Regions from separate parts of the Sphingobium sp. LF-16 genome, predicted to be linked through region 2. Evidence: riboswitches for the same ligand, from Rfam matches in the RefSeq annotation. Region 2 holds a riboswitch; the other holds the start of a gene.
The links. A riboswitch is a leader RNA that binds a small molecule or an ion and turns the genes downstream of it on or off. The one in region 2 is predicted to bind cobalamin.
Positions count from the first base shown of each region.

Region 1 (7,409 bases), 600 kb from region 2:
GGGGCCGCGGAAAGGCTTCGATCTCCAGCGGGCGGGCGACCGGGGCCAGCACCTTCTCGATCTCCTCCGCGATGATCTCGCGCAGATATTCCTCGGTCAGTTCCTTGTTGTAGCGCCCCTCGGCCAGGCGATCACGAACCCGGCCGGCCATGGCCGGGCCGAGATCGGACATGATCAGGGCTTCCTCGATCTCGTCGAGGGTCTGGTCGTCGAGCGCGGCCTTGGTGAAAAGGCCGGTCAGATTCTCGCCGAGCTTGTCGGATGTGCGCTTGAGGCCGCCGAAGAGGCGGTCGCGCCAGCTGGTGCCGGTGTCAGTCATTATTGCGCCTCTTGCGCGATCAGCGCGCCATTCTCAAGGCCGCTGATGCGGGCCGCGACGATCGTGGAGGGGGGCTGGGGCGTGGTGAAGCGCACCGGCGCGAAATTTTCCGCATGGCCCGACAGGCCATTGCGTTCGACCAGCACCGACTGGCGAGTGCCCACCAGGCGGGCGAGCCAGGCATCGCGCTGGGCCGTGCAGGCGTCGCGCAGCAGGGCGGCGCGGGCCTTGATGGTGGCGCGATCCAGCTGGGGCATGCGCGCGGCCGGCGTGCCGGTGCGCGGTGAATAGGGGAAGATATGGCCATGGACGATGTCGCAATCGGCGACCAGCGCCAGGCTGTTGGCGAACATGGCGTCATCCTCGGTCGGGAAGCCGGCGATGATGTCGGCGCCGATGCTGATGTCCGGGCGGGCGGCCTTCACCCGCTCGACGATGCGCACGGCGTCGGCGCGGGCATGGCGGCGCTTCATGCGCTTCAAGATCATGTCGTCGCCGGCCTGCAGCGAGAGATGCAGATGCGGCATCATGCGCGGCTCATGGGCGATGAGGTCGAACAGCCGCTCGTCAATCTCGACACTGTCGATCGAGGAGAGGCGCAGCCGGGGCAGGTCCGGGACATGCTTGAGGAGCCGTTCAACGAGTTGGCCGAGCGAAGGGCTACCTGGCAGGTCCGGGCCATAGCTGGTGACATCAACGCCGGTCAGCACGATCTCGCCATAGCCCGCGTCGACCAGTTGCTTCGCCTTGTCGATCACCGCGCCGGCGGGCACGGAGCGGCTGTTCCCCCGGCCATAGGGGATGATGCAGAAGGTGCAGCGATGGTCGCAGCCATTCTGCACCTCCAGAAAGGCGCGGGCATGTTCGGCAAAGGCGCTGGCCATGTGCGGCGCGGTGTCGCGCACGGCCATGATGTCGGAGACGTTGACCTTATCCGCCACCGGGGCGAAGGCGGCTGCCTCCAGCTTCTCCCGGTTGCCGATCACGCCGTCCACTTCCGCCATGGCGGCGAAGGTCTGGGGTTCGGTTTGGGCGGCGCAGCCGGTGACCAGGATGCGGGCGTCGGGGCGGTCTCGCCTGGCGCGGCGGATCGCCTGCCGGGTCTGGCGCACGGCCTCGGCCGTCACGGCGCAGCTGTTGACGACGATCAGGTCGTCCTGTGCGCCGGCCATTTCGCGAATAGCCTCGCTCTCCGCGATGTTGAGCCGGCAGCCCAGGGTGATGATGTCGGGACCAGCCACGGTCAGAAGCGGTCCCAGTCCGCCTCGCCGTCGAACACATGGGTGGCGGGGCCGGTCATGCGGATCGTGCCGCCCGGTGCCCAGTCGATCTCCAGGTCGCCGCCCGGCAGGCTGACCGTCACCGGGCCGGCCATCAGCTTGCGCCGGATCGCCGCGACGGCGGTGGCGCAGGCGCCGGTGCCGCAGGCGCGGGTCAGGCCGGCGCCGCGTTCCCAGACGATCAGGCGCAGATGCTGCGGGCCGACGACCTGCGCGAAATTGACGTTCACGCGAGCGGGGAAAAGCGGGTCATGCTCGATCAGCGGGCCGAGCCGTTCGAAATCGACCGCGTCCAGATCCTCGACGAAGAAGATCACATGCGGGTTGCCGACATTGACGGCGGCCGGCGCGGGCAAATCTTCCCAACTGGCCGACATCGTCAGCGTGTCCATCGGATAGCCAAGCGGGATCGCGTCCCAGTCGAAGCGGGGCGCGCCCATGTCGACGCTGGCGCCGCCGTCCAGGCCCTTGGCGTCGAGCAGCCCGGCCCTGGTGCGGATCAGCACGTCCTTGCCGACGAACAGCGGTACGCAGCGGGTGGCGTTGCCGCAGGCTTCCACTTCCGAACCGTCGGAATTGAAGATCAGCATCGACACGTCGGCCTGGTCGCCGGTCTCGGCATCGCCGATGACGATCAACTGGTCACAGCCGATGCCGGCATGGCGATCGGCAATGGCGCGGGCGCGCGCCTCCGTCATCGCGACCGGCGCTTGGCGCGCGTCGATCACGACGAAATCATTGCCCAGACCATGCATCTTGGAAAAGCGGCTCATCATGGCGCCGCATTTAGTGCGGGACGGGGCAAAAGACCAGCGGTCAGGCGTTCGGGCCGCCGATGATCGCGGCATAGGTGGCCGGATCGACATTGGCGCCGGAGATGACGAGGGCGGTGGCGCCGTCGGTGGGCGGGGCGAGGCCGGCGAGCATGGCGGCGAGCGCCACTGCACCGCCCGGCTCCACCACGAGCTTGAGCGTGGTGAAGGCGAAGCGCATCGCGTCGCGCACCTGATCGTCGCTGACGACCAGGCCGCCGGCCAGCAGGGCATGGTTGATCGGGAAGGTCAGCGCGCCGGGGCTGGGCGCCAGCAGGGCGTCGCAGATGCTGCGTGCGTCGGGCGAGACGCTTTCCCGCACGCCGCTGGCGAGCGAGCGAGCCGTGTCGTCGAAGCCGGCGGGTTCGACGGCATAGACGCTGATGTCGGGGCGGGCGGCCTTGACCGCCGTGGACGTGCCCGCGACCAGCCCGCCGCCACCGCAGCAGACGAGTATCTGTGCGAGGTCGGCGCTGGCGGCCTGGGCCTGGTCGAGTATTTCGAGGCCGATCGTGCCCTGGCCGGCGATGATGAAGGGATCGTCGAACGAGGGGACCAGCGTTGCGCCGCGTTCGGTGGCCAGGGCGGTGGCGATTGCCTCACGGCTCTGGGTGAAGCGGTCATAGGGGACGACCTCGGCGCCGAGCGCACGGGTGTTGGCGGTCTTGATCGCCGGGGCATCGGCCGGCATCACGATCGTGGCGGGAATGCCGAGCAGGCGCGCGGCAAAGGCGACGCCCTGGGCATGATTGCCCGAGGACCAGGCGACGACGCCCGCCGCCCGTTCCGCATCGTTCAGCCGGGCGAGGCGGTTATAGGCGCCGCGGAACTTGAACGATCCGCTATGCTGGGCGCCCTCGAACTTCACCAGCACGCGCCGGCCGCACAAATCGTTGAGCGCGGCATTCTCGATCAGCGGGGTACGGACCGCCGCCGGCGCGATCAGCCGCGCGGCATCGGCGACGTCGGCGGCAGTGATGGCCATCAAGGATAGATCTGGCGAATCGGACATGTCGGCTCCTTGGGTCAGAGGCCCCTGCATAGCCGGCCACCAGCACCGCGCAACGATCCGCCGGGGCGATCCTGGCCCGCTTGGCAGGGCTTGTGCTTTGGCTTATGGGGGCCGCGCGCCGGGGCGGTCAAAAGCCCCGGACGCGCATGATCGCGCCGGTGCCCGCAAGGGCTGAAAACGGGAATGCGGTGCGGGGGGCGCAGCCCTTCCAAATCCGCGGCTGTCCCTGCAACTGTAAGCGGTGAGCGCGATGCGCAGGGTTCCCAGGCTCTTCAAAAGGGGAGGGCCGGAACCGGCCACTGGACCGATAGGTCCGGGAAGGCTGGCGCATCGCTGCCCTGACCCGCGAGCCAGGAGACCTGCCGGCGTCTGGTCGCTCTTGCCCTGGCCCAGGGGATGGCCATGGCGCGGTGTTTCCGTCGAGCGACGCCCATGGCGGCCGGGGCCGCATCGGTGCGTGGGGCGGGGCGCTGGCGTCTTCCCGATCCTCACGCAGCGACCGCATGTGCGGACGCCCCGGTTCCAAATCGACGGACGCCGGGGGACGATAAAATGAAGATGTTGGGGATTTCGCTCATCGCGCTGCTGGCCGCTACGCCGGCACTGGCCCAGGATGACGATATCGTCGTCACCGCTTCGGGCATCGCACAGCCGCGCGACGAGGTCGGCCAGGCGATCACGGTGATCGATGCCGACACGATCAGGACGCGCCAGGCGGTCGATGTCGTCGACCTGCTCGCCACCACGCCGGGCGTCCGCTTCAGCCGCAACGGTTCCACCGGCGGCGTGACCGGCGTGTCGCTGCGCGGCGCGGAGACGACCCAGACGCTGGTGCTGATCGACGGGGTCAAGGTCAACGACCCGAGCGGCATCGGCGACGGCTATGATTTCGGCCATCTGTTGACCGGCAATATCCGCCGGATCGAAGTGCTGCGCGGCTCCAACTCGGTGGTCTATGGCAGCCAGGCGATCGGCGGCGTGGTCAATGTGATGACCGGCGCGCCCAGCGAGGGTTTCGAGGTTAACGCCTCGGCCGATTATGGCTATAGCGATACGCTGAACGCCAAGGCCGATGTGTCGGGCACGCATGGCGCGGTGTCGGGCGGCGTCGGCGTCGCCTATTTCAACACCGACGGCATTTCCTCGGTCGGCCGGTCGTTCGGCGGCGTGGAGAAGGATGGCTATGAGAATATCGCCACCAACGCCAAGCTGAAGATCGCTTTCACCGACAGCCTCAGCCTCGACCTGCGCGGCTATTATATCCATGCCGATCTCGACTATGACAGCTTCTTCGGCGCGCCGGCCGACAGCAGCGACGTCAGCAAGCTGGACCAATATGTCGGCTATGCCGGGATCAACCTGGCGCTGCTCGACGGCAAGCTGACCAACCGCGCCGCCGTTACCTGGATGCGCAACGACCGCGACTATTATTTCGTGCGCGGCACCGACCCGGATTATGGCTATTCGGGCACCAATCTGCGCTTCGAATATGAGGGCGTCTATGCCCCGGTGGATCAGGCCAAGCTGATCTTCGGCTATGAGCATGAGCGGCCGGACTATGAGTATTTCGGCTTTGGCGACATAGCGAGTGCGAAGGCGAACATCGACAGCGTCTATGCGCTGGCGGTGGTGAAGCCGCTTGCCGGCCTCGCCGTCACGGGCGGGCTGCGCCATGACGATCATAGCCAGTTCGACGGCGCGACCACCTTTGGTGCCAACGCCAATTACACGCCGAACGCGGGCGCCACCAATATCCGCCTCTCCTATGGCGAAGGGTTCAAGGCGCCGTCGCTCTATCAGCTCTACGACACCTATAGCGGCAACAGCGCGCTGCGGCCGGAGCGGTCGAAAAGCTATGATATCGGCTTCGACCAGAGCCTGGACGGGGACAAGGCGGTGCTGTCGCTGACCGCCTTCCGGCGCGATACTCGCAACCAGATCAACTATGATTATGCGACCTACACCTATGGCAATCTAGACCGGACCCGCGCCAAGGGCGTGGAAGCGACGCTGACGCTGAAGCCGGTCGAGGCGCTGACGGTGGCGGCCTCCTACTCCTATGTCGATGCGCGCGACCGGTCGGGCGGGGGCACCGACGGCAATCGCCTGCCGCGCCGCGCCGCCAATGCGGTCAGTGTGTCGGCCGACTATCTCTGGTCCTTCGGCCTGTCGACCGGCGCGACGCTGACCATGGTCGGCGACAGCTATGACGACACGGCCAACACGCGCCGGCTCGACGGCTATGCGCTGGCCGGGCTGCGCGCGTCCCTCCCCGTGGGCGACCATCTCGAAGTCTATGGCCGGATCGACAATCTGTTCGATGCGGATTACGCCACGGCCTATGGCTATGGCACCTATGGCCGGTCGGCCTATGGCGGCGTGCGTGTCCGCTTCTAAGGGGCGGCGGCATCCCCTGTTGCTGCCGGGGCTGATCGCCCTGCTGCTGGTCGCGGCCATCGCATCGGTCGCGCTGGGATCGGTGACGATTGCGCCGGGCCGCATCCTGACGGTGCTGGCGGGCGGCGGCGACATGGTGGCGCGGGCGATCGTCATCGACCTGCGCCTGCCGCGCATGGCGATCGGCCTGCTGGTCGGCGCCATGCTGGGCCTGTCGGGCGCGGCCCTGCAGGGTTATCTGCGTAATCCTCTGGCGGAGCCCGCCGTGCTGGGCGTGTCCAATGCGGCGGCGCTGGGTGCGGTGATCGCGCTTTATTTCGGCCTGTCCGAACTGCACCCGATGGCGTTGCCGCTGCTGGCGATCGTCACCGCGCTGGCGGCGATCGGCGCGCTGTTCCTGCTTGCCGGGCCGTCGGAAAGCCCGTTGACGCTGATCCTGGCCGGGATCGCGGTCGCAACGCTGGCGGGGGCGGGGATCAGCCTGGCGCTCAACCTGTCGCCCAATCCCTTTGCCGCGATGGAGATTATGAGCTGGCTGATGGGGAGCTTGGAAAATCGCAGCATCGACCATCTGCTGCTGGCGCTGCCCTGCATCGCGGTTGGCGCGGCGCTGCTGCTTTATGACGGACGCGCGCTCGACGCGCTGACCCTGGGCGAGGATGGCGCGCGGGCGCTGGGCGTCGACCTGTCGCGGGCGCGGCTTCGGCTGATGGCGGGGGTGGCAATCGGTGTCGGCGGCGCGGTGGCGGTGACCGGATCGATCGGCTTCGTCGGCCTGATCGTGCCGCATCTGGTGCGACCGCTGACCGATCGCTCGCCTTCCGCGCTGCTGTTGCCGTCCATGCTGGGCGGCGCGGTGCTGCTGACCCTGGCCGATATCGGCGTGCGCATCATCCCGACCAGCAGCGAGCTGAAACTGGGCGTGCTGACCGCGATCCTTGGTGTGCCGGTCTTCCTCATTCACCTGATGCGGGAGCGGCGGCTATGGTGACCCTGTCGACCGAGCAACTGGACGTCCGGCTGGGTCGCCATCTGGCGGTGCGTGGCGTCCATCTGACCATGGCGCCGGGCCAGTTGATCGGAGTGATCGGCCCCAATGGCGCGGGCAAGTCGACCCTGGTGCGGGCGCTGCTGGGGCTGGTGAAGCCGGCCGCCGGCCGCGCGCTGCTGGACGGGGCGCCGGTCGAGCGGATGTCGCGCCAGGCGGTCGCGCGGTCCATCGCCTATCTGCCGCAGGGCCAGACATTGCACTGGCCCTTGGCAGTCGAGCGGCTGGTGGCGCTGGGCCGATTGCCGCATCTGGGGCCTTTGTCGCGCCTGACCGCCGACGATGAGGCGGCGATCGAGGATGCCATGGTCCGCGCCGATGTCGCCGGCTTCAAGGGGCGGATCGCGACCGAGCTGTCGGGCGGCGAGCGGGCGCGGGTGCTGCTCGCGCGGGCGCTGGCGGTGGGCGCGCCGGCGCTGATCGCCGACGAGCCGCTCGCCGCGCTCGACCCCGGCCACCAGATCGATGTGATGGCCTTGTTGCGGGCGCAGGCGCAGGGCGGGGCGCTGGTCGTCACCGTGCTCCACGACCTCGCCATGGC
Region 1 covers NZ_CP029335.1:63,327-70,735, forward strand. The annotation lists gene ftsY (signal recognition particle-docking protein FtsY) at 1-319, opposite strand, end outside; gene mtaB (tRNA (N(6)-L-threonylcarbamoyladenosine(37)-C(2))-methylthiotransferase MtaB) at 319-1,560, opposite strand; gene dapF (diaminopimelate epimerase) at 1,563-2,375, opposite strand; gene DIZ22_RS00355 (threonine/serine dehydratase) at 2,416-3,423, opposite strand; cobalamin riboswitch at 3,563-3,805, shown strand; gene DIZ22_RS00360 (TonB-dependent receptor) at 3,976-5,820, shown strand; gene DIZ22_RS00365 (iron ABC transporter permease) at 5,807-6,811, shown strand; gene DIZ22_RS00370 (ABC transporter ATP-binding protein) at 6,805-7,409, shown strand, end outside.
Region 1: linked by a shared signal. The riboswitch ahead of DIZ22_RS00360 (TonB-dependent receptor) and the one ahead of DIZ22_RS03300 (cobalamin biosynthesis protein CobG) in region 2 are both predicted to bind cobalamin.

Region 2 (7,409 bases):
CGACATGCCCATGATGCCGGGGACCACTTCGACCGGGACCAGCCCCGCCAACCGGCTGTGCAGATGCATGAAGGAGCCGTAGAAAAAGGGATCGCCCTCGCACAAGACGACCACATCCTCGCCCGCCTCCGCGATCGCCAGCAGCCGGCCGGTGCAATCGGCATAGAAGGCGGCAAGGCAGTCGTTATAGCGCGGATCGGTGACCGGAATTTCGGTCGTCACCGGATATTCCATCGCCAGTTCGATTGCATCGTCCCGCAACATGCCCTGCGCGATGCGGCGCGCCTGCCCCGGTCGGCCGGCCTTGCGGAAATAGGCGACATGCCGTCCCCCCCGCACCAGCCGGTCGGCGCGCACGCTCAGCAAGTCCTGCGCGCCGGGGCCAAGGCCCACGCCATAGACGGTGCCGCTCATTCCGCGCGGCTCGCCAGCGCATTGATCGCCGCGACCGTGATCGCGCTGCCGCCAAGCCGCCCGTCGACGACGCAGCAGGGGACCGGCTGCGCCGCCCACAGTGCCGCCTTGGATTCCGCCGCGCCGACGAAGCCGACCGGGCAGCCGATGATCGCTGCGGGGCGCGGACAGGCCGGATCCTCCAGCATGTCGAGCAGGTGGAACAGCGCCGTGGGCGCATTGCCGATGGCAACCAGTGCCCCGGCAAGATGCGGCCGCCACAATTCCAGCGCGGCGGCGGATCGGGTATTGCCCATCGCCCGCGCCATGTCCGGCACGGCGGTGTCGTGCAGGGTGCAGAGCACGGCATTGTCGGCGGGCAGGCGCGCGCGCGTGACCCCTTCCGACACCATGCGCGCATCGCACAGCACCGGTGCCCCTGCGGCCAGGGCCTGCCGCGCCGCCGCTGCAAAGCCCGGCGAAAAGCGGATATGGGCCGCCAGGTCCACCATGCCCGCGGCATGGATCATGCGCACGGCGACCGGCTCCTCCTCGGCAGCAAAGCGCCCGAGGTCGGCTTCGGCGCGGATGGTGGCGAAGGACTGGCGATAGATCGCCGCGCCATCCCTCTCATAATCATGGGGCATCAACAGGCTCCGAAATGGGCAAGAAGGTCGGTGGCGGTGAGGTCAGGACGGACGGGCGCCGATCCTGCGCGGGCATGGAAGGCCAGGTCGTAGCGCCCGTCCCGCCCCGTCAGCACGATGTCGGCCGGAATCGAACTGGCGCAGCCCTTGGCGCAGCCGGAGACATGAAGGCGGCCCGCCACATGGGGGGCCAGCTGGCGGGCGAGATCGCGCGTCTCCACACTCGCCTGCGGGCAGGCAGGCGCGCCGGGGCAAGCCTCCACATGGATCAGCGGGTCGGCAGCGTCTGCGCACAGGCCGGGCAGTTGCCCTTCGGCCAGCAGCATGCGCCACGGGGTCAGCCGCATGGCCGGCGCGTCGAGAAGATGCCGCGCGTCGATCCGGCCGAAGGGAAGACCGTAGGCCATGCCGCCATCCCATGCGCCGGGCATCAGCCGAGCACTCGGCGACGCCGCCTCTGCCGTGCCCGTTGCCCAATCCGGCAGGGGCGCATCATGCCGGGCCATGCGCCCCACGCGCGCGCCGTCGCTCTCCACGAACCATCGGGCTAGCGCGAGCAGCGCATCCACTTCGCCGCCGCTGTCCACCGGCACGCCTTGTGCCCGCCCCTCCGCACGCAAGATCAGGCCGCCGTCCCGCGCCCGCTCGATGCGAAAATCCCCCGCTTCGCCGGACAGGAGCGGCGCGGCGCCGGCATCGATCACGAAGCCCATCTTGCCCGGCAAGTCCGGTAGTTCGTCCAGGCGATCGAGCAACTGGCGGGCGATGCGATGGCTGTCGTCGCCTTCGCGCCAGTCCGGCGCGACCATCACCATGCGCGCGCCCTCGCGCCTGGCATCGTGGTCGACCAGGCCAAGATCGAGCAACCGGTCGAGCAAGGAACGCCAGCTATCGTCGCGCACGCCGCGGATCTGGAGGTTGGCGCGCCGGGTCATGTCGATCAGGCCGTTGCCATGGGCGATCGCCGCTTCGCCCAGCGCCGCCAGGTCGTCGGCCGAAAGACGGCCGAAGCGCGGCTTCACGCGCACGATCAGCCCGTCGCCCGCCGCCATCGGGCGCCAGGCATCGGGACACCAGCCCCGAACGGCCGGCCCGTGGACCACCGCATGGTTCGCGGTCGCCCTATCCCTGCCCGCGCCGGTCTGGCTCACAGGCACATCCTCCGCGCGCCGGGACGCAACCAGGCGGGGCTTGCCGGCATCGCCGGTCGGCGCGAGGTGGCAGGCAGGCGCGACAGGCGCCCGACACCACGCGGCCGTGCAGCCCCAGCCACACGCTTCGCCGCCCAGACGGAAGAGAGACCGTGCCATGACCAATCCCTGGGTCAGGACAAGAGCGACCGAAACGCCGGCAGGTCTCCTGGCTCGCGGGTCGTTGCGGGATGCACGCCTTCCCGGACGCTCTGTCCAGTGGCTGCCCTCATGGGCTCGTGCATCGCGCTATCCGCTTACAGTTGCAGGGACAGCCACGGAATAAGGGGCCAGGCCCCCGCACCGCATTCCCGATTAAGTTCCTTGCGGAACACCGGCGTCAGTTATGCAATGCACCAGCATGAACCGGCGCATCGATGATGCCCTAGTCGAAACATCGGGCTTCGCCAAGACATGGAATGTGTATCGGCAGTCCCGCTGCCGGCTCGACGCCCAAGGCATACCGACGGAGGATGCCGAAACGGAAACCGGAAGCAAGGAAAGCGACGCGGCGTCGGATACCGAAATTATGGCTGGGGCGGCAGGAGCCGCATCCAAGTTTTCTTGCCCCAGCAAAACCGCCGTTCCGATCGGTCGGATGGCTCCGCTCGATGTCATCATTGTAGCAGAGGAATGGAGCGGTTCGTCAACTGGGCAGAATCTACCTGCGTGTCGGCTCACTCCTATCCATCTTGGCTTGCTGTCTCACGCGACGACGGCTGTTAATTAGGCATCCCATGCGATAGGCACCAAGCCATATCGGACATAGATGATCGCTGTAGCCGCAAGTCATCTTGAAATTATGGGGGTACGGCAATGAAGCTCATGCTACGAACAGTCATTGAACGAAGCCCTACCAATCTAAAGCGCCATCTCAATGAAATTATAGCGCTATCGAATGGGGAGAAAGAGGCGCTCGGTTTTCTTCCCAATGCGGCCTACGAAGATGCGATCGTTCAAAAGCGCTTATTTGCAATGCTTGCTGATGATGACCGAGGTGAAAGTGTCGTCGTAGGTTACATATTGCATGGAGGCGTATTCCCTCATGCTCGCGTACAACAAGTCTGTACCAAGCCCGATTGGCGCAGACACAAAGTTGCGTCAGCATTGATCGATGCCCTTGTGGCCGATTTGGAACGTGCGGGCTTTCTCACTTTAAAAGCGAATGTCGCGGATGATTTGCCTCATGCGCAGGCTTTCTATGAACGGCAGGGATTTGAGGCGGTATCGTCGAAGGCCGGTGGCAGTGCGCGTGGCAGAACGATCGTGGTTCGCGTTCGAAATTTAGCTACCCCGAACCTGTTCTCCACCGTGCCTGCCATGATCGATCTCGGGCTGCCGAAACGCTTTGGAACTGAGGCGTCCTTTTACACCTTCGATCTCAACGTCCTTTTCGATCTGGTAAGGAACCGTCAAAGGCACGAATCCGCCTGCGCACTGTTTGGTGCGGCTTTAGATCATCGCATTCGGCTTGGTATTGCAGCCGAGTTTATCAACGAACTTAGGCGCACCTCGGTGAATCAAGGCAGCGACCCTGTGCTTCAGATGGCCTTGCAGATGCCAAGACTTCCTCCTCCCGTCGATGCCCAAAACCTTGAACGTCTTGCCACCGAAATCCATGAAATCGTATTTTCGAAAAGAAACAACCCCGGCGCAGGCTCGATCCAAGCCCGAAGTGACTCCCGCCATTTGGCACATTCTGCGCTATCTCGCGTCTCAGGATTCATAACCAGTGATGGGGCCTTATTGGAAGCCCGCGACGATCTCCTAAGCCAAATTGGTATAGATGTTGCGGGATTGGATGAACTCCTAACCTTGTTGCCGGACACCACCAGCCACCTTGAGTCGACCGAAAGGCGGGGTGAAGGTTTTGAATGTCGAACGCCGACCGTTGACGAAGCGGCTGCGTACCTGCGATCATCAGGGGTTCCTGCGAGCGTTATTGAAGATGTCTGCGGCGCTGTAATTGGCCGCGCAGCGGGTTGGCGCTCGGCAATCTGGGAAGGATCAAAGATTGTCGCAACCGCCTGTTTGGCTTCATCCGTCTCAACATCTGGCGAAGCAAGGCTGGTTATAAATGTAGACTCTGGCCATCTCGATCGGGAGCTTTACGCGGAACATCTACTGGATGCTGCCGTCAAGCACACGTGCGGAAGCAATCCCGCTGCGATACGCCTGCTGAATGTGCCAGGGCAACCAACCGTCGGAGCGCTTGCAGCGATCCGTGGGTTCGTCCCCACAGGCAATGGGCACGATCTGGTAAAAGTCGCAATCGGCCAGCCAGTCACACAGGAAGGATGGGATACGGTAAGACAGGCAACCCGTCGCAAGACCGGGTTGGGATTGCCGATGCAATGGCCCAATTTTCGAGACAATGAAGGCGATGGGCGGAGCATCACCGTAACGAATGGCGCTGGGCAGCCCCTGATCCTTTCACCAGAGCGTTTTGAGGATATGTTTGGGCCGACCATTTATCTTTGGCCGGGCAGAGAGGCCGTGATTGTCCCTATCCAGCGTGTCTATGCCGATGAATTGTTGGGAACAAACAGGCAGACACGCCTCTCGTTCATAGAGGATCGCAATGCGTCCTTCCTGTCGCGTAGGACATATGTGAATACGCCCCGCGCTCGAAATGCTATGCGACCGGGCCTTCCGATTTTATTCTATGAATCCGGAAAAAATGGCGGGCGAAGTGCGGTCGTTGCGGTGGCCCGGATTGTAGATTCCGTTCTTGCCTCTAAGGAGGCCGCTTCAGGAGATGCCGCGCGAAGGGTGGTGGTCGACGACCTTTCGGACTTTTCTTCGATGGATGAAGTGCTGATGACGACTTTTGATAATTTGATCGCGTTCCCGAAGCCCATTAGCTTTGCCTGCTTGAAAGAGTTTGGGGCCGTCGGAGCCAGCAATCTGATATCTGCGACCGCCCTATCTCATGAGAATTTGGTTCGCATTATCGAGGCCGCGTGGAGCAAATGACGCCCGATAGCGACGCAATAATCTCAATTCATCCACGCTATGCTAACGCCATCCTAGATGGCGCAAAAACTGTCGAGCTTCGTCGCCGAATACCCACTGTCTCTATTGGCACCCGCTTATGGATTTATGCCACTCGGCCGGTCGGAGCTGTGATTGGGATGGCAACGGTCGAACGCATCGTACGGGGGCAGCCAGCAGATATATGGTCGGAGTTCGGGGATCAGGCGGGAATTGATCGCGTGAATTTCGACGCATATTTCGACGGTGCCGAGGAAGCTATTGTTTTGATTTTGGCAAACGCGCGACGCAGCGCCGAGTATGTCGAGATAGAGCAATTACGCCTTTTGCGCGAAGGCTTCCACCCGCCTCAGGTGATGATGGCGATCACCAGCCATGAAGCCCAACAGTTGCATCGTCTAGCTGGGTCGGCAGAAGATAGGTTTATTCATCCTTGAGGGAGATAACAGGTGATAATGCTGCGGCTATCACCGGCCGCTCAATCCCTTGAGTCAAATTCAGGTCAGAGCAGGTCTTGCCCGCTCACCAAAAGCCATCCCCCATCTGATAGCGCCTACCCAATGCAATCCGCTGATGTCTGGCAGTTGTAGCGAAAACCGCTTGGCACTATGCAACTGGTTAAGATTTGGTTGACTCCACCGCCAAAAACTATCATTATGATAGGTATTATGGCATCGGCTACAAACACAGTTTTGCAGTTTTGCCTCCCGTTTGAGGGGGTACAAGATCGCGTGCGCGACGCTGCTGAAGCTGGTTCCGTGCTGTTTATGGCCCACGCCCGGCTTGCAATGGATCGTTTTGACATCAGCGATATTCTGGTCATCAGAGCGCTCAAGCGATGCCAGTTGGTAGGCAGGGCTCAGCAAGGTAACTCAAGGGGAGAATGGCGGTGCAGCGTATGCTTCAACAACAAAGGATTCCGCGCAGGCGGAGTCATCTCGATCGCCGTAGTTGAAGGGAGGGTATTCGTCGAAGGCATCCAATGGGATCAAAAGCCATGAACAAGGAACTATTTTGCATCAGGGGCCGCAGCAATGATGGCCATCCTCGCCTCTATGAGGGGTGTGGACTTGAGAACATTTGGCTGGTCGACGGTTTTTCTATCGTTCATCGGAATGGTGAAGAACTGACGCAAGTTGAAGATGTTGAGGGCCTGCACAAGGCTATCTCCTTACATCTTGTGCGCTTCCGCAAAGCGCTGACCGGCCGAGAAATCAAATTTATTCGCCGTGCTATCGATATGACGCAAGGTGAACTGGCTCACCGACTTAGCACCGGCGTGCAGACAGTTGCGCGCTGGGAGAAAGACAAGGTGAATATTCCCGGTCCTGAAGATCGGCTTCTGAGGATCACGACGTTGTTGGCTTTGAGCGACCCAGCCAACTTCGCTACATTGATCTTGGAAATGCCTAAAAATCTAGAGGAACTGGATGAAGCGCCTGATCGCCCAGTCAGCTTTACCCACGTTGATACGGCTAATCGTGGCTGGATCGAAGCCGAACTGGAGGCTGCTTAACGAATAAAAGGGGGCCAGACTGGTAATCTGACCCCCTCCAATTTTCCTGCTCAGAACCACGGCCCCTGTGTAGGTGCGCGATCCAAAGCTCGGCGTAGCAGCATGTGCTTTAGCACAACGAGTATTAGGACGCAAAGATCATCGGGCCGCAATTTGATGGAGGCTTTCATGTCGCCACCTCCCCGCGGTAAGCGGTGGGTGTGTCGCCCGTGGAAGACCCTTCCAGATGGGACGCGTGTCTATGCTCGCCAATATGGCAAGCGTGCGTTCTGCTGGTTGGTCGACGACGAGTAACATGCCTACTCCCGGCCGCAGCTTTTGCTGCGGCCGGGACCCGAGTGGCAACTGAACGCCTCAGTTTATCTACGGAGGCCTATCATGAAAATTGGACGTGATGCCGGGACCGGCAAATTCATCACTGTGAAGCAAGCCCGCGCTAATAAGAAGGGGGCGGTTGTGGAAACAATTAAGCGCCCGGCGCCAACCAAGCCATCAAAAAAGTAGTCTTTATTACCGCAGTTTGGGGACGGGCCGCAAGGCCCGTCCTTTTTCATATGACGTACAGAGCCATGTCTGCATGCCTTGAACATGCCGGTGAGTTAGAGGGGCTACTTGACAGGTCAGTGAAACCCTTATGATGCCGGTGCCCTGCGGTCGAGCTGGAGGTCG
Region 2 covers NZ_CP029335.1:662,511-669,919, reverse strand. The annotation lists gene cobI (precorrin-2 C(20)-methyltransferase) at 1-414, opposite strand, end outside; gene DIZ22_RS03305 (precorrin-8X methylmutase) at 411-1,040, opposite strand; gene DIZ22_RS03300 (cobalamin biosynthesis protein CobG) at 1,040-2,092, opposite strand; cobalamin riboswitch at 2,372-2,584, opposite strand; gene DIZ22_RS21595 (hypothetical protein) at 2,592-2,960, shown strand; gene DIZ22_RS03295 (GNAT family N-acetyltransferase) at 3,047-5,206, shown strand; gene DIZ22_RS22335 (ASCH domain-containing protein) at 5,203-5,661, shown strand; gene DIZ22_RS21590 (hypothetical protein) at 5,956-6,225, shown strand; gene DIZ22_RS03285 (helix-turn-helix domain-containing protein) at 6,222-6,740, shown strand.